Regions from separate parts of the Nocardia sp. NPDC055165 genome, predicted to be linked through region 3. Evidence: riboswitches for the same ligand, from Rfam matches in the RefSeq annotation. Region 3 holds a riboswitch; each other region holds the start of a gene.

Region 1 (7,880 bases), on a different contig from region 3:
CCGCGCCGACCAGCGCATCGGCTGGGTCGTGACCGTAGTGCGCCCACCGCTCGCGATAGTGGCGGATCAGCGCGGCGTACGGCTCGATCGGATTGGTGACGTTCGCCGAGAACACCGGATCACCGTGGCGCGCGGCCAGTTCCACCGACTCCAGGCTCGTCGCACTCCCGTGCCAGATCCGCACCCGCGGCTGCAGCGGCCGGGGCAACGCCTTGGCGGCGGCGAGCGAGGGTCGGAACTGTCCCGACCACGTCACTTCCTCGCTGTCCCACAGCGCCCGGAACAGCTCGTACCCTTCCCGATTGCGCTCCCACTGATCCTCGGTGGTGACGTGATAGAGCTGCGCCTGCGCCGCGCCGTTGCCCTTGCCGATGATCAGCTCGAGCCGGCCCTCGGACAGGTTGTCGAGGGTGGAATAGTCCTCGAACGCGCGCACCGGATCGAGCAGGCTCAAGGTGGTGACCGCGGTGAACAGGCTGATTCGCGAGGTGAGGGCCGCGATATGGCTCAACACCACCGGGGGAGCGGCCGACAGGAACGGATCCTCGTGCCGCTCACCGACCGCGAACCCGTCGTAGCCGAGTTCCTCGGCGCGCCTGGCCTGTTCGACCACCTCGTGCAGGCGATCGCGCGTCGTCGGGACCACGCCGGTGACCGGATCGGGCACCCGCGTGATCAGCGTCATCAGTAGGAACTTCATGCGGCGGGCTTCTTCGGCAGACCGGGCGGGTTGATCCGCGACTCGGTGACCTTCTCCGAATTCAGGCCCCAGCGATCGAGGATCTTCTGGTAGCTGCCGTCGGCGATCGCGTGCTGCAGCGCCTTGTGGATCGGGCCGATCAGGCCGTTGTCCTTCTTGGTGAGCGCCGCGATCTCGCCCTGCAGCTGCTCACCCGCGCCGGAGAAGGTGGCGATGATCTTGCCGTCGCTGGTGGCGGAGTGATAGACGGCCGCGGGGTTCGGGCCGATGTAGCCGTCGATGCGCTTGGAGGCCAGCGCGAGGTAGTAGTCGGTGCTCTGCTGGTAGTAGGCGATGTCGACCGGGGGCAGGCCCTCGGCGACATTCTTCTCGTTCCAGCTCACCAGCAGCTGTTCCTGATTGGTGCCCGCGCCGATCCCGATCCGCTTGCCCGCCAGGCTCTTGCGGTCGGTGTAGGTCAGCGTGCTGTCCTTCGGGACCTCGAGGGCGACGGTGTCGGTGCGGTAGGTGGCGAAGTCGTACTTCTCCTTGCGCTCCTCGGTGACGGTCACGTTCGAGATGAACGCGTCCACCTCACCGGAATCCACCCGCACGAAGTTCTGCGACCAGTCGGCCACCTGGATGTCGAGCTTCAGGCCCAGGATGTCGGCCACCAGGGTGGCGAAGTCGACCTCGGAGCCGATGACGGTCCGGTCGTCGGTGGCGTAGAACCGCAGCGGCGGCACGGAACCGGCGGGACCGGTCACCACCAGCGTGCCGCGGTCGCGGATGGCCTTGGGCACCTCGGCGGCGATCGCGTCGACCTTGGCGGCGCGCACCCTGCCCTCCTGGGCGGGAGACAGGTCGTAGGTGATCGCACCGGCCTGCACGGTGTCGGCGGCCTCGGGCTCGGCGGTGCAGCCTGCCGTCAACAGCGTGGCCGCCGCGACGATGCCGATCAGAGTGGAGAGCTTCATCAGTGTCGAAACCTGTTCGTGGGAAGGGATGTTCAGCGGACGCGGGACAGGAACGCCTGCGTACGCGGGTGTTCGGGGTGATCGAGAACGCTGGCGGCCTCGCCCTGCTCGACGATCACGCCCTCGTCGAGGAACACGACCGTGTCGGCGACCTCGCGGGCGAAACCGATCTCGTGGGTGACGATCACCAGCGCGGTGCCGCTGTGCGCGAGATCGCGGATCACCGCGAGGACCTCGCCGACCAGCTCCGGGTCGAGTGCGGAGGTGGGTTCGTCGAACAGGATCAGCCGTGGTTTCAAGGCCAGGGCCCGTGCGATGGCCACGCGCTGCTGCTGACCACCGGACAGACGCCGGGGGTAGGCGTCGACGAAATCGGCCAGGCCCACCCGTTCCAAGAGCTGTGTCGCCTCGGCGATCACCTCGCCGCGCGGACGGCGCTGCGCCGAGACCGGGGCGAGCACCACGTTGTCGAGCACCGTGAGATGCGGGAACAGATTGAACTGCTGGAACACGAAGCCGATGCGGCTGCGCTGGGCGCGCACCGCGTGGTCGGGCAGCGAACGCAGGGTATTGCCGCGTTGGCGGTAGCCGATCAGCTCACCGTCGATGTGTACGGTGCCCGCGTCCTGCGCTTCCAGATGGTTGAGCACCCGCAGCAGTGTGGACTTGCCGGAGCCGGACGGCCCGATCAGCGCGACCACCTCACCGGCGCGTACGGCCAGATCCACGCCACGCAGTACCTCGGTGCCGCTGTAGGACTTGCGGATTCCGCGCGCCAGCACCGCTGCGGTCATCGGGTTGCTCCTCGGGGTGCGGCCGCACCGGCGGCGATCTCGGTGACCTTGGCGCGGACCCGCTGCCACGGTGTCGGCGGCAGCTCACGCTGCGCGCCCTTGGCGTAGTGCCGTTCGATGTAGTACTGCAGGATCGACAGCGCCGTGGTGAGCACGATGTACCAGACGGTCGCCACCATCAGCAGCGGCACCACCCGGCCGTTTCGGCCGAAGATCACCTGCACCTGGTAGAACAGCTCGGCGATCGCCATCACCGACACGATCGAGGTGCCCTTGAACAGGCTGATCACCTCATTGGCCGCGTTCGGCAGAATCGAGCGCATCGCCTGCGGCAACACGATCGTGCGGAACTGGCGCCAGCGTGGAATCCCCAGCGCCGCCGCCGCTTCGAGCTGACCGTCGTCGACGGCGAGCAGACCCGCCCGGATCAGTTCGGCCGAATACGCCGCCTGATGCAGGGCCAGCCCGATCACCGCCGCGGTGAAACCGCTGATCACACCATTGACATCGAACTCGTAGAAGCCGGGGCCGAACGGAATGCCCACGGACAGGCGGGGATACAGGTAGGCGATGTTGAACCAGAACAGCAGCTGCACGATCAGCGGGATCGAACGGAAAGCCCAGATATAGGTCCAGGCGATCACCCGCAGCACGGGATTGTTCGACACCCGCCCGATCGCCAGCAGCGTGCCGATCGCGAAACCGAGGGCGGTGCCCCACAGGGTGAGCTCGATGGTCACCCGGAGTGCGGCCAGGACCGACTTCGCGGTGAAGTACTGGGCGAAAGTGCCCCAGTCCCAACCCGGATTGGTGATCAGGCCGTGCGCGAACTGGGCCACCAGCAGTAGGGCGATCGCCGCGACGGCCCAGCGCCACGGGTGCCACGACCCGGCGATCCGGGGCAGGTCGTCGACGGGCGCCTTGTCGGCGGGGAGAGCGTCGCCGGGCGGTGCGGGCGCGGTCTCGGCGCCGGATACGGCAGACGCGGTCATGGGAATCCTTCGGAAAACAGTGGAACGAGGCACAGTGACCTCCACCCGGCCAGCAACGGGTTCGCGATCTGGCGGCGCTCAGGCCGGACAGGTGGACAGCAGAAAATCTCCTCCATCGAACCCGGCAGAAGCACCCACACCCCGAAACGGGCGGGTTGCTGCGACGTCGTAGAGCCAGGTCTCTCGGTCGCTCTGGATGGTTGTGCCCGGCCGTCGTGGCCCGAGCTGAATCAGCATGTGGCATATGCACTAGTGCGCGCAACGATAGAAATCAACGTGAGCGCAGAGGTTGGAACCGATCGTGGGCACCGGCATAATTGCCCCGGTTCGGCGCGGTAGGTGATTCGCGCGCGGGCGCGTGCGCAGGGGTCTGGGCGAACGCGTCCGGGCGTAGGGATCCTGCGGACGCGTCGTTGGGTCCGGTGCCGAGAAGGGGGCGGACACCGGGCCGCGGCGGCGGGTTCGCTGCGAGATTGCGACGCGCCGAACGGCCGGTGACTTCACCTGTCCGGATTCACCCACCGCACGCGGTAGCGTCGGCCTTCTCTGCGTCGATGAGGAGTTTCGCCGTGATCGTTGCACGTCGTTCCACCACACTGACCTCGCTGACGGCCTGCGCCGCCGCGCTACTGCTGGCCGCGCCACTGGCCGCCGCCGAACCGGCCGCACCGGTGACGCCCGCTGTCACCCGGGATGCGCCGGCTGTTCGGCCATCGGCGGGCCCGGGTGATCTGCTCGGCGCCTACCAAACCGTCGTCGAGACGCTGAAATCCCTGGGTATCCAGCCGTTCCTGTACCCCACGGTCGCCGCGAACTGCACCGGTGACGGCGCGGGTCTCGTGCCGGCTGTCGCGGGCGCGGTCCCTGGGCCGTGGCCGGCGAACACCCTCCCGATCCCGGGCATCGACCTGTCGGCCGTGAAGTCCGGCCAGACCCTGTTCACCTTCCTGCCCTACGGCCTCGCCCCCGACACCGCTGCGACGAAAACCTCCGGTATGCAGGTGGCCTGGCTCAATATCAGCACCGGTCGCGGCGGCATGGCTTCGATGGGCTCGATCGCCGACATCGTTCGCGCCATGGTCCCGCCCGAGGTTCCCGCCGAACTGCGTCCCCTCGCCGAAACCGCCATCCGGGACTTCCTCTTCGCTGCCATCCCCGTCGGCGGCGTTCGCGCTGTCCCCGTAGACACCGGCCGCGGTACCGTCCTGGCCGCCGTCTTCGGCACCACCGACAATGCGGGCAGGTCTTGCTTCTTCTTTCCCACCATCGGCATTACCGAGGTCGCCTGAAACTCGCGGGTCGGCGTCAGGCTCGGCATCGCCCAGTACTGGATCGTCCGCATGGTCGACGACGACGGACCGGTGTCCTCCATCGAGCAACAGCGTCTCACTTCGGACGGCAGGTACGTCACCGAGCGAATCGGGCTACGTGGTCAGGACCTTGTCACCGCAAATCGACCTGGTCAAGGTCGAAATCGCCTGGGCAGACCTGGATCTGGACATCGAACAGTCGTCAACCGCCGGAGTGGCGACGGAGGCGGTGGTCATGCCAGGCGGGTAACGGCGTCGTCGGGCGTCACCAAAGGTCGCTGTTTCCAGCGGAGGCGGCCGGTGCGGTGGCGGTGGTGGGAGCGGGTCCAGAGAACGAGGTAGTGGGCTACCGAGAGGGGGTGGGCCAGGGCTGAGGTGAGGTCGAGGGCCGTTGGGGGGCGGCGGGTTTCGATGGTGCGGGCGGTCAGACGGCTTGTGACGGCGGCCAGGTAGCCGAGTAGGCCTGCTCGGCGGGTTCGGGTGCGGCCGAAGATCGCGGCCAGTGGGGGAATCCAATAGGCGAGGGCGGCGAGGATTCCGATGGCTGCGCCGGTGTCACGGCGGCCGCCGTAGGCCGACCACAGCCAGCGGGTGTAGCCGTCGGTGAGTTCGGTGGTGCCGGTATACATTCGGGTGCTCGCGGCGGGGCCCGCGGTCACCAGGGCGGTGCGATGGCCTGCTCGGCGGATGGCGCGGGCCAGGTCCAGGTCCTCGGTGGCGCTGGCTGCTACGGCCGCGTGGCCGCCGCCGGCGCGGTAGGCCGCGGCGTCGACGGCGAGGAACTGGCCGCACGCTACGACGGTGGACGGGCGCAGGCTGTGATTGGCGGGGCCGACGGGCAGGGTCGAGGCCCACGACCAGGCCAGCAGGGGCTGGATGAGGCGCTCGGCGGTCGAACCGGCGTCCTGTCTCGGCCAGGCCGAGACCAGACCTGCTCCGCGCCTGCGCAATTCGGTCACCGCGGCGGCGATCGCATGGGGGGCCAGGCGGACGTCCGCGTCGATGAAGACCAGGGCGGCCGCGTCGGTGCGGGCGGCCAGGCGCGCGCACGCGGCGGCCTTGCCGGTCCACCCGGGGGCGGGGTGGGCGGCCGAGCGCAGGACGGTGAAGCGCTCGTCGTCGGCGATCGCGTCGAGTGCGGCTTCGTAGGTGCCGTCGGTGGACGCGTCGTCGAGAATCAGCACGCTCAGGCGGGGGACGCCGACCTGCGCGCGAAGGTCGGCGATCAGCGCGGGCAGGCGCTGCGACTCGTCGCGGGCGGGGACGCACACCGTGACCGGTTCGATCACGCCCGCGACCCCGCGCGGCAGGGTGCGCAAGGTGACCAGGTTGTAGGCGGCGGTGGCCGCGCCGAGCGCGGCCAGACCGGTGCCCGCCCAGGTCAGGTAGCGGGCAGCCGCGCTCATGTCAGCGGCCCAGTCTGCGACTGGAGATTTCGCGCCACATCTCCGAGGGGGAGAAACCGCCACGCGGTGCGTTCGGCGGGCCGGGGTTGCGGTCGCGGAACGCCAGGCCCGCGATCAGCGCGGCCACCGCGAGGGTGATGCCGCCGACGATGCCCGCCCAGCCCGCGAACGAGCGGGTGTTGGGGTCGGCGTACTTCACCTCGGCACGCAGGGTCGACACCTCGCCCGCGGGCAGCTTCCACGACACCGTGTTCTCACTGTCGGTGGTCTCACGGGTGCCGTTGGTCTTGGCGACGCGGGCCGGGAACGCCACGGAGAACTGCACGTCCGAGCCGTGCGGCGGCACCGATTCCAGGTCGACCCGCCCGGTGAGACTCACCAGATCGCCGCTGCGCTGGAATTCGAGCGTGAACATGCCCTGGGTCTGATCCGACAGGCCACCGAGCTGGCCGACCTCGCCGAAGGACAGATCGTCGAAGAACACCTGGGTACCCATGTACCCGTCCTGGTTGTAGTTCTCCACCCGCACCTTCGCCGCCAGCTGCTCCGGCGCCTTCAGCTGCGGCCCCTTGTCTTCAGGCCCCGTCGGCACCACCGCGGCGACGATCCGCCCCGACACGCGATCGTTCGACGACACCCCCATCGACACCTGCACACGCAGGCACCCGGCGAGCGCGGGCACGAGCAATGCCAGCAGGACGGCAACGGCCGCGACGCGCCGCGCGGGCACGGAACGACGCGGCGAAGGAGCGGGCATGTCGGCGACGGGACTCGGCTGCACGGTTGACATCGTGCCAGGCTCAGGCCCGAGAGCCCACACGACGGGCCCAGCGTTCACCACCCACCCGCGCCGATCAGGCATTTTCGCCCCGAATCGGGGTGTGTCGCGGCGGGGCCTGCCCGCTCAGAACGCGCGTCGCGCGGCCCGCGCACGCAGAAACAACGGGATTCCGAGCACACCGAGACCGAGGAAACCCCAGATCGCCGACGCGGGAAGGCCGAGGAACACCGCGTGCGCGAGAGCTGAGCCGAGCCAGGTCCACCCGAACACCGCGACCGGGACCGCCACCGACGGGTCGCGCGGCGGCGGCAGGAAATGATCGAGCAGGGTGAGAATCACTGCCATGACCACGGCGACGAGCGCCCAGCCCAGGTAGTTGGTGTACGGGATCTCGGGGATGCCGGGCAGGCCCGTGTCGGTGACCGCCCAGGTCCATTGGCCGTCGGCCACCATCTGCGGATCGAGGAACAGATCCCAGCCGACCGCGCCGAGGACGAACAGCCCCACGCGCCCGGCATTCGACCCGCTGAGCAGTCGAGCGTCCGACGCGCTGTGTGCCCGCGCACGCACGGATCCGGACCGACCCGGGCGGCGCGTGATCGAGGCGCTCGGGGGGTGCCCGCGGGACACGAGCATGCCCGCGACGATCCAGATCGGGTACAGCCCGCCGGTCCACGCCAACGGCACCGCCAACGGGACATCGGCGAACGCGGGCCCGAGCCGATCGACGGCATAGGCGTAGCCGCCGAACGGGAATCCGGTCGCGGTGCCGCCGATTTCGGCGGTGAGCCCCAGCCCGGACACGACGACGAAGAACCCGGCGGCCCACCGCAATCCACGAGTGGTCGCCGCGTGCAGCAGGGCGGTCGAGGCGGACAGCACCACGACCGCGACGGTGATCCGGTCGCGCGCCACCCCCGCGCTCAACGGGTACGTGATCT
Region 2 (7,880 bases), on a different contig from region 3:
CGTGAGGGTGAACAGGAGGACACCGGCGACGGCCAGGAGCGCGCCGACCATGGCGGGGGCGGTGTAGCCGAGGCCCGCGGCGATGACGAGGCCGCCGAGCCAGGCGCCCGCGGCGTTGGCCATGTTCAAGGCGGCGTGGTTGAGGGCGGCGGCGAGGGTTTGGGCGTCGGCGGCTACGTCCATGAGGCGGGTTTGGAGGCCGGGGGCCAGGGCCGCGCCCGAGGCGCCGACGAGGAAGGCGCCGATCGCGGCGGTGACGGGGTTGTGCGCCGCCAGGACGAACCCGGCCAGGATCACGACCATCGCGATCATGGCCACGAAGATCGAGCGGTCGACGCCGCGGTCGGCGAGGATGCCGCCGCCGATATTGCCCACGATCATGCCGAGACCGAACAGCGCCAGCACGATCGGCACCGCGCCGATGGGCATGCCCGCGACATCGGTCATCGTGGTGGCGATGTAGGTGTAGACCGCGAACATGCCGCCGAAGCCGATCGCGCCCACAGCCAGGGTGAGCAGCACCTGCGGGCGTCGCAGCGCCCCGAGTTCGGTTATCGGGTTGGTGATCTTCATGCTGGTCAGCGCGGGGACATAGCGCCACAGAGCGGCCACCGTGGCCACGCCGATCACGGCGACGACCACATAGGCGTCACGCCAGCCCAGGTGCTGACCGAGCCAGGTCGCGCCGGGCACCCCGATCACATTCGCCACGCTGAGCCCGAGCATCACCGCGGCCACGGCCTTGGCTCGCTGCCCCACGGGCGCGAGCGTGGCGGCGGCCAGCGAGGCGACGCCGAAGTACGCGCCGTGCGGCAGACCGGACACGAACCGCGCGAGCACGAGCGTGCCGAAGGTCGGCGCGAGCACGGTCCCGATATTGCCGAGCGTGAACGCGACCATCAACACGATCAGCAACTTCTTGCGCGCCACCCGCGCGCACAACGCGGCGATCAGCGGCGCACCGACCACGACCCCCAGCGCGTACGCCGACACCGCGTGCCCGGCCGACGGCTCGGAGATATCGAAGGCCCGCGCGATATCGGGCAGCAACCCCATGGTCACGAACTCGGTGGTCCCGATCCCGAATCCACCCAGCGCCAACGCGAGCATCGCCGGGACATGCCAGCTGGTGCGTGGCACGTCGAGGCGATCGGGGGCTGCGATGGAAGAAGTCACGCTTCCATGCAACGGGCACGACTACCCATTAGCTACCCGAAACGAGCGTGAGTTACCCCACCGTGGGAACAACCGCCGGGTACGGACGCAAAAGCGCTCGCATCGGATTCGATGCGAGCGCTTTCTCACAGCCGTGCAGGTTCGCGGTTGCGAACCGGGGCTATCTCACTTCAGAGCGCGAGCCAGGTTGACGTCCAGCGCGCCGAGGAATTCCTCGGTGCTCAGGTAACCCTGGTCGCCGCCGACGAGCGCGGCGAGGTCCTTCGTCATCTGACCACCCTCGACGGTCTTGATGACCACGTCCTCGAGCGCCTGCGCGAAGCCGATCACCTCGGGGGTGTTGTCCAGCTTGCCGCGGTGTTCGAGGCCACGGGTCCAGGCGAAGATCGACGCGATCGGGTTGGTCGAGGTGGGCTTGCCCTGCTGGTGCTGACGGTAGTGCCGGGTGACCGTGCCGTGCGCGGCCTCGGCCTCACAGGTCTTGCCGTCCGGGGTGAGCAGCACCGAGGTCATCAGGCCGAGCGAGCCGAAGCCCTGGGCCACGGTGTCGGACTGCACGTCGCCGTCGTAGTTCTTGCAGGCCCAGACGTAGCCGCCCTCCCATTTCATGGAGGAGGCGACCATGTCGTCGATCAGGCGGTGCTCGTAGGTGAGGCCCGCCGCGTCGAACTCGGCCTTGAACTCGGCGTCGAAGACTTCCTGGAAGGTGTCTTTGAACATGCCGTCGTAAGCCTTGAGGATGGTGTTCTTCGTGGAGAGGTACACCGGGTAGTTCTGCTGCAGGCCGTAGTTGAACGAGGCCCGCGCGAAGTCCTCGATGGACTTCTTGAAGTTGTACATACCCATGACGACGCCGCCGTCCTCGGGCATCTTCACGACCTCGTGGATGATCGGCTCGCTGCCGTCTTCCGGGGTGAAGGTCAGCGTGACGGTGCCCGCCTCGTAGACCTTGAAGTCGGTGGCGCGGTACTGGTCGCCGAAGGCGTGACGGCCGATGATGATCGGCTTGGTCCAGCCGGGCACCAGCCGGGGCACGTTGGAGATGATGATCGGCGCGCGGAAGATGGTGCCACCCAGAATGTTACGGATGGTGCCGTTGGGCGAGCGCCACATCTTCTTGAGGCCGAACTCTTTCACCCGCGCTTCGTCGGGGGTGATGGTGGCGCATTTCACGCCGACGCCGTACTTCTTGATGGCATTGGCCGCGTCGACGGTGACCTGGTCGTCTGTCTTGTCGCGGTACTCGATGCCGAGGTCGTAGTACTCGAGGTTCACGTCGAGATAGGGATGGATCAGCTTGTCCTTGATGAACTGCCAGATGATCCGGGTCATCTCGTCGCCGTCGAGTTCTACAACGGTGCCTTCAACCTTGATCTTGGACATGGATCTTCGTGTCCTCCTCGGTGGGTGCCCTTATTGCACGGCTAGGCGAACACGCTTGTGAGCGGACCCCAGCAGTTCCAACAGACAACGTATATGCCCCGCGTTGTCTGCGGGACGTGTGGTGCAAACAAGACGAGCGTACTGCTGTCCCCCACCTCACCGCGACGGGAGGCCCCACTGTGCGGGACAGCCCTCCCGGCCCGCCTGTCATCACCCGATCGGGCCTTGACCGGCTACTGAGTGGTAACAAGAGGCCCGCGCCGTAGCGCGGGCCTCGTCGAGAAGGTCAGACCGCGACGGGTATCGCGGCCGCGTGTTCGTCGCCTTCGATCAGGTTCTCCGGCTTGTCGCGGATCATCACCGCGATCACCACGGCGGCGGCGAGGAAGAAGCCGGCGCCGATATAGAACGCGACGTCATAGCTGTAGATCGAGGCGCGTTCGATCAGGTGGTCGACGGTCGGGTTGTCGGTGACGTAGTTCTCGGCGGCCTGCACCGACAGGGTGGTCAGCAGGGCGGTGCCGACGGCGCCGCCGACCTGTTGGGCGGCATTGAGCAGGGCACTCGCGACACCGGAGTCCTCGGCATCGACCTGATGCAGGGCCACGGCCTGCATCCCGACGAACAGCGGGCCCATCCCGAGCGCCATCAACAGCTGCGCGGGCAGCACGCTCAGCGCGTACCCGTCGCCGTAGCTCAGTTGTGCCAACCACAGCAGTCCCACGACGCCGAGCAGCGCGCCGACCACCATGAGCGGACGCGGCCCGAACTTGGGCATCAACGAACTGGTGATGCCCGCCGCGATCCCGATGCCCACGGGGAACGGCAGGAACGCGATCCCGGCCTTCAGCGGCGAATACCCCAGGGTGTTCTGGTAGTAGAAGCTCAGGAACAAGAACATGGCGAACATCGCGATCGGGATCAGCAGCGCGGCCAGCAAAGCGCCGCCGCGATTGATCTCACCCGGAATTCGCAGTGGCAGCAGCGGGTTCGCCGAGCGTGCCTCGATGAAGACGAACGCGATGAGCAAGGCGAAGCCGGCCCCGAGCAGGCCGAGGGTGCTACCCGCCAGCCAACCGTGTTCGGCGGCGCGACTGAATCCGTAGACGATCGACACCAAGCCGAATGTCACGGTGACGGCGCCGGGCAGGTCGTAGCCGCCGGTTCTGGGCACCGGGATATCGCGCGCGATCACCGCCACCGCACCGGCTACCGCGATGAGCGCGATCGGCGTGTTCATCAGCAGCGTCCACCGCCACGACGCGAATTCGGTGAGCGCGCCGCCGACGATCAGCCCGAATGCGATGCCACCGGCGGTGATGCCGGCGAACACCGCGAACGCGCGGGCCCGTTCCTGCACATCGGTGAAGATCACCGACAACAGCGACAAGGCCGCGGGGGCGAGCAGCGCGGCGAACGCACCCTGCAGACCTCGGCCGACGAACAACTGCGGACCGGTCTGCGCGAGCCCCGCCAGCGCCGACGCGGCGGCGAAGCCGACCAGGCCGACCAGGAAGATCCGGCGCCGGCCCAGGTAGTCGGCCATCCGCCCGCCGAGCAGCAGTAGCCCGCCGAAGATGAGTGTGTACGCGGTGAGCGCCCACTGTTTGTCGCCGTCGCTGATCCCCAGGTCACGCTGGGCATAGGGCAGGGCGATCGTGATCACGGTGGCGTCGAGCACCACCATCAGCTGGGCGGCGGAGAGCACGACCAGCGCCCACCACCGCATCGAACTCTGTTGGGAATCAACATGTTTCGTTTCTATCTCGGTGCTGGTCACCAGGACTCCTCGTCACTCGATCAGTGTGGACCAATCCTGGCACTGTGAGACAATTGGCGTCAAGAGAAAAATGTCTGACTGCGCCAATTGGCCTAGTTGGACAGATAAAGCGGCCGACACGGTAGGCTGGTCAAATGCTGGACTCGACCACTCCGATCAGCGCCGACCGGACGACCGAACCGGCTGCCGGCGCGCCACTGGGCCTGCGCGAGCGCAAGAAACTCCAGACCAAGGCCGCGATCGTGGCGGTCGGACTCGACCTGTGCGACAGCCAAGGGTTCGACGCGACGACGGTCGAGCAGATCGCCGCGGGTGCCGATGTGTCCCCACGCACCGTCAACCGGTACTTCGCGCTCAAGGAAGACATCGTGCTGGCCCCGATCGACGACTTCGGGGTCTCCGTCGCCGTCGCGCTGCGCTCCCAGCCGAACACCGGCAACGAACTCCAGGCACTGTGCGGCGCCTACCTGGAGGTGGTCCAGGCCGAGGCGGATGCGGACGGTATCCGGTTCATCCGTCAGTTCCTGCAGATGCAGCGGATCATGCGCACCAGCCAGTCGGTCAACGCGCGCGCGCTGGAATACGCGGAGAAGAAGAACGTCGCGGTGTGCACCGAGCTCGCGCAGCGGATGGGCACGTCACCGGAGGACTTCACGGTGAAGCTGGTGGCCGGGATCTGGCAGATGCTGTGCCATCTCTCGGTCGCCGATACCGAACAGGCACTGCTGAGCGGGTCACCGACGGTAGCCGTTCGGGTCACGCGCGACGCCGTGCTGCGCGCCTACCACGGCTTGCGGCAGGTCTGTGGCGCACCGGTGGACGACACGCCAGGCTTCGGCACACCGTCCGGCGAGTGATCTTCGGCGGGAAATGCGGGGGAAGTTTCCGCCCGCGGGAGATCTCCGGTTAACATGACGGCAAGGTCATGAGTACCAGCGCCAAGCCCCGGCTCGCTGGTCGGCAACCCTCCAGCTGCGGTGGGGTGCTCCGGGTGATGACCGGGCTCTCGAAAGTCGAGAGCAAGCGCGCACTGCAGGAGGCCCCCATGTGTTGTTGCCAGTCGATCCGACCCAGTTGACGAGATCCCCCGGCTGACACCCATTTGGAGCACGACATGACTGACTCTTCCCTGCCCGAGAACTGGTCCTTCGAGACCAAGCAGGTCCACGCGGGCCAAGCTCCCGACGCGAGCACCAACGCGCGGGCGCTGCCGATCTACCAGACCACTTCCTACACCTTCCGCGACACCGATCACGCCGCCGCGCTGTTCGGTCTCGCCGAGCCGGGCAACATCTACACCCGGATCATGAACCCCACCCAGGACGCGGTGGAGCAGCGCGTGGCCGCGCTCGAAGGTGGCGTCGCGGCGCTGCTGCTGGCCTCGGGCCAGGCCGCGGAGACCTACGCGATCCTGAACCTGGCGAGCGCGGGCGACCACATCGTGTCCAGCCCGCACCTCTACGGCGGCACCTACAACCTCTTCCACTACTCGCTGCCCAAGCTGGGAATCACGGTCTCGTTCGTCGAGGATCCCGATGACCTCGCGCAGTGGGAAGCCGCGATCCAGCCGAACACCAAGGCGTTCTACGGCGAGACCATCGCCAACCCGAGCAGCGCGGTGTTCGACATCCCCGGCATCGCCGGTGTCGCGCACGCGAACGGCCTTCCGCTGATCGTGGACAACACCGTCGCGACCCCCTACCTGATCCAGCCGCTGGCCCACGGCGCCGACATCGTCGTGCATTCGGCGACGAAGTACCTGGGTGGGCACGGTGCGGCCGTGGCGGGCGTGATCGTCGACGGCGGCACCTTCGACTGGACGGTGCGCGACGCCGACGGCAACGCGCGCTTCCCCGGCTTCACCGAGCCCGACCCCAGCTACCACGGTGCGGTGTTCGCCGATCTGGGCGCGCCCGCGTTCGCGCTGAAGGCTCGCGTGCAGTTGCTGCGCGATCTGGGTGCCGCGGTCTCGCCGTTCAACGCGTTCCTCATCGCCCAGGGCATCGAGACGCTGAGCCTGCGGGTCGAACGGCATGTCAGCAATGCCGAGGCGGTCGCGAAGTTCGTCGCCGAGCAGCCGGGCGTCGACGCGGTGTTCTACGCGGGCCTCGAGTCCTCGCCCTGGTACGCGCGAGCCAAGGAGCTGGCGCCCAAGGGCGCGGGCGCGATCGTGGCGTTCGAGCTGGCAGGCGGCGTCGACGCGGGCAAGAAGTTCGTGGACGCGCTCAGCCTGCACAGCCATGTAGCTAACATCGGTGATGTGCGTTCACTCGTGATTCACCCGGCGTCGACCACGCACTCGCAGTTGACGCCCGAAGAGCAGCTGGCGGCCGGCGTCACCCCCGGCCTGGTCAGGCTCGCGGTGGGCATCGAGGGAATCGACGACATTCTGGCCGATCTGCGGGCCGGGTTCGCGGCGGCGACGACGTGACTGTGAGCACCGAATCGCCGATCGCCCGACCAGGAACCGGGGTGGCCCTGCTGCCGCCGCCGGACGGGCGCGTCGGCCTGGTCGCCATCGGGGATGTGGCGCTGGAGAACGGCGCCGTCGTCCCCGATGTGCGGCTGGCGGTGCAACGCTGGGGCGAGCTCTCGCCCACCCTGGACAACGTGGTGCTCGTCGAACACGCGCTCACCGGCGACTCCCATGTCGTCGGTGGGCCCGACGGGGCGCCCGGCTGGTGGGAGGGCATGGTCGGGCCCGGCGCGCCGATCGACACCGACGAGTGGTGTGTGATCGCGACCAACGTGCTGGGCGGCTGCAAGGGCAGCACCGGCCCGTCCTCACTCGCCTCCGACGGAAAGCCATGGGGCGCGCGGTTTCCCGAGCTGAACATCCGTGACCAGGTGAAAGCCGAAGCGCAGTTGTTCGAGGTGCTCGGGATCGAGCGGCTCGGCGCTGTCGTCGGCGGCTCGATGGGCGGCATGCGGGTGCTCGAGTGGATCATCGGCCTGCCCGAGCGGGTTTCAGCCGCGCTCGTGCTGGCCGTGGGCGCCCGTGCCACCGCCGACCAGATCGGCACCCAGACCACCCAGATGGCCGTCATCACGGCCGATCCCGACTGGCAGGGCGGCGACTATCACGGCACCGGTCGCGCGCCGATGACCGGCATGGGCCTGGCCCGGCGGATCGCGCACCTGACCTACCGCACCGAGGGCGAACTCGATCACCGCTTCGCCAACAAGGCACAGGGCGACGAGGACCCGTGGACCGGTGGACGGTACGCGGTGCAGAGCTACCTCGAGCACCAGGCCGACAAGCTGTGTTCGCGCTTCGATCCGGCCACCTATGTACTGCTCAGCGAGGCCATGAACCGCCACGACGTGGGGCGCGGGCGCGGCGGCGTCGCCGCCGCGCTGGCCTCCACCGCGGTGCCGTGCGTGGTCGGCGGAGTCGACTCGGATCGCCTGTACCCCCTGCACACCCAGGCCGAGCTGGCCGAAGGACTGCCGGGCTGCGCGGGTCTCGAGATCGTGCACTCCCGCGACGGGCACGACGGGTTCCTCACCGAGGCGGCCGCCGTGTCGAAGCTGCTCACCG
Region 3 (7,880 bases):
CGTCCTTCGCCGGGAAGGCCTGCCCGTGCTCGACCGAGGTCAGATCATCGACCACATCGACATCATTCCGATCGATCACGCTGTGCTGAACGAAGCCGAAGCGATCATCTCGCACATCCGGACACTCGACGCCATTCATCTCGCCTCGGCATTGCGCAGCGGCTTGGACGATCTCACGGTGGTGACCCACGACAAGAACATGGCCACCGTCGCGGGCCACCTGGGGTTCGCGGTCTACGACCCGGTCCGGTAGGCGATCCACGAGTCCGACGTCGACCTGCCCGTTGCGACAGGCCGACTCGGGACGTTCGGACGAACTAGCTCAGGGCGTTGTCGAGGTCGCCGAGGAGATCTTCGAGGTCTTCCAGACCGACCGAGATGCGAACTACCCCGTCGGACAAGCCGATTGACGCGCGCCCCTCCGGGCCCATGGCTCGGTGGGTGGTGGTGGCGGGGTGGGTGATCATGGTTTTGGCGTCGCCGAGGTTGTTCGAGATGTCGATGATGCGGAGGCGGTTGAGGACCTCGAAGGCTCGCTTCTTGCCGTCTTCGCCGTTGAGGGCGAAGGTGACTACGGTGCCGCCGCCGGTCATCTGCTCTTTGGCCAGCGCGTGTTGCGGATGTGATTCCAGGAAGGGGTATTTCACCCAGTCGACCGAATCCTTGGTCTCCAGGAACTCGGCTACCCGCAGGGCCGACTCGGTGGAGTGGCGCACGCGCAACGGCATGGTTTCCAGGCCCTTGAGCAAGGTCCAGGCGTTGAAGGGGCTCAGGGCGGGGCCGGTGTGGCGCATCAGGGTTTTGACGGGGCCGTCGATGTAGTCCTGGGCACCGAGGATGGCGCCGCCGAGGACGCGGCCCTGGCCGTCGATGTGTTTGGTGCCGGAGTAGACCACCACGTCGGCGCCGAGTTCGAAACCGCGCTGGAGCAGGGGGGTGGCGAAGACGTTGTCCAGCACCACCTTCGCGCCCGCGGCGTGGGCGAGCTCGGTGACCTTGCGGACATCGACGAGGGTCTGCATCGGGTTGGCCGGGGTCTCGAAGAACACGGCCTGGGTGGGGACGGAGAGGGCCTGCTCCCACTGGTCGAGGTCGTCACCGTCGACGAACACGGTTTCGATACCCCAGCGCGGCAGGATCTCGTTACAGACCACGAAACAGGACCCGAACAGGCTGCGGGCGGCGACGAGACGGTCGCCCGCCTTCAGCAGGGCGCCGAGCGCGGTGAACACCGCCGACATGCCGGACGCGGTCGCGAAGGCCGCCTCGGCGCCGTCGAGCAGGCGGATGCGCTCCTCGAACATGGCCACGGTCGGGTTGCCGAAACGCGAGTAGACGAAGTGCTCGACGTCGCCGGTGAACGCGGCCTCGGCGGCTTCGGCGTTCTCGTAGACGAAACCGGAGGTCAGGTACAGCGCCTCGGAGGTCTCGTCGAAGCCGGAACGGCGCAGACCGCCGCGCACGCCGAGCGTGCCGGGACCGACGCCTTCGGGCAGTGGCTTGTCGAACGAACCACCGGTGATCATGCTTTTCTCCTTATGCCTGACGCCACGGCAGGCCGACAGCGCGCCAACCGGTGCTGCCGCGCTGACCGAACGCGTCGGGACCACCTTCGAAACCGTCGAGCACGTTGTAGGACGGTGCCACGCCCGCCGCGGTCGCCAGGTTCGCCGCGTGCGCGGAACGCTGACCGGAGCGACACAGGAACACCACGGGTGCGTCGTCGGGGCGACCGGCGAGTGCCTTCTCGAGCTGCACGCCGAACTCGGGATTGCGGGTGCCGGTGCCGTCGACCCACTCGATGAAGTGGGCAGGGCGTTCGATGGAACTGGTGTCGGGAATGCCGATGTGTGCCCACTCGCCTTCGGTGCGCACGTCGACCAGCACAGCGCCGGGGTGCTCGGTGAGCAGCTCCCACGCCTTCTCAGGGGTGATGTCGCCGGCGTAAGTCATGTCGATCCTCCTGCGTGAATCCGCTCTTGCCGTGCCGGAAATCCCCGAACACACGGCCAGGTCGTCACCCGGAGCACCCCACCGCGGAGGAGGGTTGCCGACCAGCGAGCCGGGGCTTGACGCTGGCACTCATGACCTTGCGATCTGAGATTGCCTCGGCACCGGTCATCGTGTCAAACGATTCAGAAGGAACACACCAGCCACGCGCTGTCGACGCGGGTCAGTTTCCAGTTGCTCGCCGCCGGGTTGCCGTTGACCACGAGCGCCGCGTCGATCTTGGCGCGGTCGCCGTTGACGGTGGCGTTCTCGAAACCCTTGCCGTCGATCGTGACAGTGGATTTCGGGCCACCGAGCTGTTCGCCGAGGCCGGATTTCTCCTCGTCGAACCCGGGGCAGGCCACACCGGTCGGCGGACGGAGGTCGCTGCGCGAGCGCGCGTCGATATAGTTGGTGACGGCGGCCGCGAGACGGTCGGCCTCTGTGACATTTTTCTCAGCGGGTGAGAGCAGTCCACCCGCCACGATGCCGATGAGCACGATGATCGCGATCACCGCGGCCGCGACGAACGGGACGATGGAACGCTTGTCGGTCTGATCCACCACTACGGGCTGGTCATCCGAGCCTGTTTGCTCCTCGTTCATGCTGTAATCCTGACAGACCCGCGCGGGCAGCTACACCGCGCGCCGGGTGGCTGCAACGCCGCAGCTAGAATCGCCTTGATTGCGGTCGGCTGCCGACGTCGATGGCAGCTGCCAGTAAGCGGATGTCCGACTTAGCCTAAGCTAAGTTGACGCCGTCAAATCAGTTCTCGACCAAAGGGTGCGCGTAGAAATGACCGAACAGAGTGCAGCGACTCGCCCACTTCGCATTGCGATCGTGGGTGCGGGACCGGCCGGTATCTACGCCGCCGACGCGTTGATGAAGTCCGATGCCGACGTGAGCATCGACCTCTACGAGCGTATGCCCGCGCCCTTCGGCCTGATCCGCTACGGCGTCGCCCCTGACCACCCGCGCATCAAGGGCATCATCACCGCCCTGCACAAGGTCCTCGACAAGGACCAGGTCCGCCTGCTCGGCAACATCGACTACGGCACCGACATCACCCTCGACGACCTGCGCCAGTTCTACGACGCGGTCATCTTCTCCACCGGCGCCAACGCCGACCGCGCCCTGGCCATCCCCGGCATCGACCTCGACGGCTCCTACGGCGCCGCGGACTTCGTGTCCTGGTACGACGGCCACCCCGACGTCCCGCGTTCCTGGCCACTCGACGCCGAGAAGGTCGCGGTCCTCGGTGTCGGCAACGTCGCCCTCGACGTCGCGCGCGTGCTCGCCAAGACCGGTGACGAACTGCTGCCGACCGAGATCCCGCCGAACGTCTACGAAGGTCTCAAGGGCAACAAAGCCCTCGAGGTCCACGTGTTCGGTCGTCGTGGTCCCGCGCAGGCCAAGTTCACGCCCCTCGAGCTGCGCGAACTGGATCACTCGCCGACGATCGAGGTCATCGTCAACCCCGAGGACATCGACTACGACGAGGGCTCCGAAGCCGCGCGCCGTAACTCCAAGCAGGTCGACATGGTCGCCAACACCTTGGAGCAGTGGGCCATCCGCGACCACGGCGACCGCCCGCACAAGCTGTTCCTGCACTTCTTCGAATCGCCCTCGGAGGTCCTCGGCGCAGACGGCAAGGTCGTCGGCCTGAAGACCGAACGCACCCAGCTCGACGGCACCGGCAACGTCAAGGGCACCGGCAACTTCACCGACTGGGACATCCAGGCCGTGTACCGCGCCGTGGGCTACCTCTCGCAGAACGTCACCCAGCTGCCGTTCGACGATCAGGCGGGCACGGTGCCCAACGAGGCCGGCCGCGTGATCGCCGACGACACCGCCGAAGGTGACGCCCGATTCATGCCCGCCACCTACGTGACCGGCTGGATCAAGCGCGGCCCGGTCGGCCTCATCGGCCACACCAAGGGCGACGCCAACGAGACCATCGCCTGCCTGCTCGACGACGCCAAGGCCTTCGCCCCCGCGCCGAAGCCCGAGCTCGACGCCGTCACCGAGTTCCTCGAGGGCAAGGGCATCCCGTTCACCACCTGGGCGGGCTGGTACCGCCTCGACGCCCACGAGCGCGCCCTCGGCGAGCCCGAAGGCCGTGAGCGCGTGAAGGTCGTGGAGCGCGAGGACATGCTGCGCGCCTCCGAGCCGAACAAGGCCTGAGTTTTCGGCGCGCTGGCGCGCGCGTGTTCGCGGCCCTGAATGGCCCGCCGATCCCTCCTCGGGGTCGGGATGTGCGGGAGTTGGGTGTGCTGTCATGGCAGAACTCGGGGTTTCAGTGGTCCCGTCCTAGTGGGGGCGCGACGTTGAGCGCGCTCGCGCCGCAGAGATAAGGCATTCTGTACTGGTGTTCGATGCCCACGTCCACATCATCGATCCGCGGTTTCCGCTGATCGAGAACGAAGGCTATCTCCCCGAGCCCTACGTGATCGATGACTATCGAAAGCGTATGGCGCACTTCGATGTTCGCGGCGGTGCTGTTGTCAGCGCGTCTTTCCAAGGCGCTGATCAGACGTACCTGAAGGCAGCACTGGCCGCGCTCGGTCCCGACTGGGTCGGCGTGACCCGGCTCGATCTCGACGCCACCGACGACGAGATCCTCGCGCTGAACCGGGCAGGCGTACGCGCCCTGCGGTTCAACCTCAAGCGCGCCGCCGCCGACATCACCGAGATGACATTGCAGGCGTTGCGCGCCCACGAACTGGCGGGCTGGCACGTGGAGCTCTACATCGACGGTCAGATGCTGGCCTCGCTGCAACCGGTGATCTCGAAGCTGCCCGCGCTCTCGATCGACCATCTCGGCATGTCCGACGAGGGTCTGCCGTACCTGCTCGACCTGGTGGACCGCGGCGCCAGGGTGAAGGCGACCGGGTTCGGCCGGGTCGAGATGGATGTGGCCGAGACGCTGCGACGCATCCACACCGTCAACCCGGGTGCGCTGATGTTCGGCAGCGATCTGCCCGGCACGCGCGCAGGCAGGCCGTTCGAGGAGCGCGATGTGGACCTGATCTCGCAGGTGGTCGGCTCCGATATCCACGCGGTGCTCGAGGACAATGCCCGCGAGTTCTACCGGCTGCCCGCGGTGCGTCGCCCGAAATCCGAGCCGCTACCCCGCACCGAGAATCCGACTATCCCGATCCCGCGCAATCAGCTCCCCGGCGCGGACGACCACACCCGTCCGCTGCCGATCATCGAGTAGTCAGCTGATGATCGCGCCGGTGAGCCACACACCGGACGCGATCAGCGCGCCGAACAACTCGACCAGCATCGACAAGCCGACGCCCTTGAGCGCGTGCACGGTCGCGGGCCAGGCCAGGTCGTTGGTCTTCAAGCGGTACAGCTCGGCCAGGTACACACCGAGCACGAAGCCGATGAACAGGCCGACGATCGGGATCACGAAGAAGCCGGCGATGCCGAGCACCGCACCGGCCAGCAGCGCACGGTTCGACACTCCGGCTTCGCGCATCCGCTTGCCCGGCCAGGTGTACTTCACGATGCCGGAGAGCGCCAGCGCGACGGTGGCGATCGCCAGCACCGTCCAGGCCGTCGTACCGCCGGTCATGAACGCCCACACCGCGATTGCCGCGAAGATGAGGATCACGCCCGGCAGAATCGGTACGATCACGCCGACGATGCCGACCAGAATGACAAGGCCGACAACGACCTCACCCCACACGCCCACTATCGGGTCCTCCCGTTGCCACGCCGAGTCGCGCTCGTGCGAATTCTCGCCCATGCTCTACCCGAGCCGCCACCCCAGCGCTATTGTCGGAGTGTCAATACCGTTCGACGACGAACTGAGGTCACCGCGTGAGCACGGAGTCCACCGCCAAGCAGGGGCCCCTTGCGGGCATCAAGGTCATCGAGTTGGCAGGCATCGGGCCAGGTCCGCACGCCGCGCTGCTGCTGGCCGACCTCGGGGCCGACGTGGTGCGCGTGCAGCGCCCGAACCAGCTGCCCGGCTTCATGGAACGCCCCCAGTGGCGCGGGCGAACGATCGTCGAGGCGAATCTGAAGGACCCCGCCGACGTCGCCAAGATCCTCGACCTGGTCGAGAAGGCCGACGTGCTGCTCGAGGGCTTCCGCCCCGGCGTCACCGAGCGCATGGGCCTCGGACCCGACGAGGCGCTGGCCCGCAACCCGCGCCTGGTGTACGGCCGGATGACAGGCTGGGGCCAGCACGGCCCGCTCGCCGATCGCGCGGGACACGACATCAACTACATCTCGCTCACCGGTGTGCTCAATGCCATCGGGCGCAAGGGCGAGCGGCCGGTGCCGCCGCTGAACATGGTCGGCGACTTCGGTGGCGGCTCGATGTTCCTGGTGTTCGGCGTGCTCGCCGCGCTGGTGGAGCGGCAGAATTCCGGCAAGGGCCAGGTGATCGACGCCGCGATGATCGATGGCGCGCTTGCCCTTTCGCACATGATCTGGGGTATGCGCGGGGTCGGCCTGTGGTCCGACGAGCGCGGCACCAACCTGCTCGATACCGGCATGGCCTTCTACGACACCTATGAGACCTCCGACGGCAAGTACATGGCCGTCGGCGCGATCGAGCCGCAGTTCTACGCCGAACTGCTGGCCGGGCTGGAGATCGACCCGGAAGGTCTGCCGATGCAGATCGACCCGAACGGTCAGGAACAGCTGCGCAAGCTGTTCACCGACAAGTTCCTGACGAAGACCCGCGACGAGTGGGCCGCGATCTTCGACGGCACCGATGCCTGCACCACACCGGTGCTGACCTTCACCGAGGCCACCGAGAACCCGCACATCGTGGCCCGTACCGGCCTGATCGACATCGACGGTGTGGTCCAGCACGCGCCCGCGCCGCGCTTCTCGCGCACACCGGGCGGCACACCCACTCCCCCGCCGAACGTCGCGACACCGATCGAAACGGTCTGGGCTGACTGATTTGGCGGCCTGTCGTCGGTAAAGTTTTCCACTATCGACGACAGGCCGAGGTTCCGAACCGTCAGAACCCCACCGAAGGTGCTCGCCGCCCTCATCGCGGTCACCACCTTCGGCGCGGCAGTGCTGTGCTTCATCCTGGCCGAGGGATTGTTCGACACCCGTACCGCGCAGATCGCCGAAAACCATTGCCACAGTGCGGCACCGGTGCCGGTGATGGTGAGCGTGCTGAACGGGCTGGCGACCGGGATGCTGCTGGCCGCCGCCGTTTCGCTGCTGTGTCTGCTGGTGCTGCTGTTCCGCTATCCGTCCGAACGCGGCGCCGTCGCGGTGCCGCTGACCGCGCTGGGGTTGGTGGCCTCGGTGCTGTTCATGTTCGGGGCGGGGTACGAAACCGTGCGCCCCGAACCGGCTTCCACCGGGCACAACCCGTGCGCGTTCAGTAGCAGGTGAGTGGCTGGAGCGGATCGGCGGCGCGGGGCGTGAGGGCGTCGTAGGCCGCGGCGATGGATTTGACGGCGATGCGTAGCTCGGCTTCGGGGTGGGTGTACGGCAGCCGGACGAAACGCTCGAACGCGCCCTGGACGCCGAAACGTGGTCCGGCGGCCAGCAATACGCCGTGATTGGGCGCGGTGGCGGCGAGCGCGGTGGAAACCGGGCTCGGCAGCTGGGCCCACACCGACATACCGCCCGCGCCGACCGTGATGTGCCAGCCGGGGAGGTCTTCGGCGACGGCGTCGAGCAGGGCGGTGCGCTGGGCGCGCAGCTGTTCGCGACGACGCTCGAGAATGGGTTCGGCGTTCTCGAGCAGGTGGACGGTGGCCAGCTGATCCATCACCGGGGTGCCGAGGTCGACCGTGGAGCGGATGCCGAGCAGTTTGGTGATCAGCGGCTGACTGGTACGGATCCAGCCGACCCGCAGGCCACCCCAGAACGACTTCGACGCCGAACCGATGGTGACGATC

What was found. A riboswitch is a leader RNA that binds a small molecule or an ion and turns the genes downstream of it on or off. The one in region 3 is predicted to bind S-adenosylmethionine.
Region 1: it holds a riboswitch for S-adenosylmethionine, as region 3 does, so the genes downstream of both, ACWFRF_RS23165 (amino acid ABC transporter permease) here and ACWFRF_RS21335 (rhodanese-like domain-containing protein) in region 3, are expected to answer to the same signal.
Region 2: it holds a riboswitch for S-adenosylmethionine, as region 3 does, so the genes downstream of both, ACWFRF_RS33510 (bifunctional o-acetylhomoserine/o-acetylserine sulfhydrylase) here and ACWFRF_RS21335 (rhodanese-like domain-containing protein) in region 3, are expected to answer to the same signal.

The regions. Positions count from the first base shown of each region.
Region 1 covers NZ_JBSGSS010000011.1:149,941-157,820, forward strand. The annotation lists gene ACWFRF_RS23150 (LLM class flavin-dependent oxidoreductase) at 1-700, opposite strand, end outside; gene ACWFRF_RS23155 (ABC transporter substrate-binding protein) at 697-1,656, opposite strand; gene ACWFRF_RS23160 (amino acid ABC transporter ATP-binding protein) at 1,689-2,450, opposite strand; gene ACWFRF_RS23165 (amino acid ABC transporter permease) at 2,447-3,442, opposite strand; SAM riboswitch class I at 3,552-3,645, opposite strand; gene ACWFRF_RS23170 (hypothetical protein) at 4,012-4,731, shown strand; gene ACWFRF_RS23175 (glycosyltransferase family 2 protein) at 4,986-6,158, opposite strand; gene ACWFRF_RS23180 (LppM family (lipo)protein) at 6,160-6,915, opposite strand; gene ACWFRF_RS23185 (carotenoid biosynthesis protein) at 7,063-7,880, opposite strand, start outside.
Region 2 covers NZ_JBSGSS010000027.1:35,744-43,623, forward strand. The annotation lists gene ACWFRF_RS33490 (MFS transporter) at 1-1,110, opposite strand, end outside; gene ACWFRF_RS33495 (NADP-dependent isocitrate dehydrogenase) at 1,342-2,559, opposite strand; gene ACWFRF_RS33500 (MFS transporter) at 2,846-4,339, opposite strand; gene ACWFRF_RS33505 (TetR family transcriptional regulator) at 4,474-5,196, shown strand; SAM riboswitch class IV at 5,261-5,371, shown strand; gene ACWFRF_RS33510 (bifunctional o-acetylhomoserine/o-acetylserine sulfhydrylase) at 5,454-6,770, shown strand; gene metX (homoserine O-acetyltransferase MetX) at 6,767-7,880, shown strand, end outside.
Region 3 covers NZ_JBSGSS010000010.1:64,980-72,859, reverse strand. The annotation lists gene ACWFRF_RS21345 (PIN domain-containing protein) at 1-253, shown strand, start outside; gene ACWFRF_RS21340 (O-succinylhomoserine sulfhydrylase) at 318-1,526, opposite strand; gene ACWFRF_RS21335 (rhodanese-like domain-containing protein) at 1,537-1,953, opposite strand; SAM riboswitch class IV at 1,971-2,090, opposite strand; gene ACWFRF_RS21330 (Rv0361 family membrane protein) at 2,136-2,594, opposite strand; gene ACWFRF_RS21325 (FAD-dependent oxidoreductase) at 2,785-4,173, shown strand; gene ACWFRF_RS21320 (amidohydrolase family protein) at 4,358-5,209, shown strand; gene ACWFRF_RS21315 (DUF456 domain-containing protein) at 5,210-5,692, opposite strand; gene ACWFRF_RS21310 (CaiB/BaiF CoA transferase family protein) at 5,821-6,918, shown strand; gene ACWFRF_RS21305 (hypothetical protein) at 6,997-7,368, shown strand; gene yczR (MocR-like transcription factor YczR) at 7,355-7,880, opposite strand, start outside.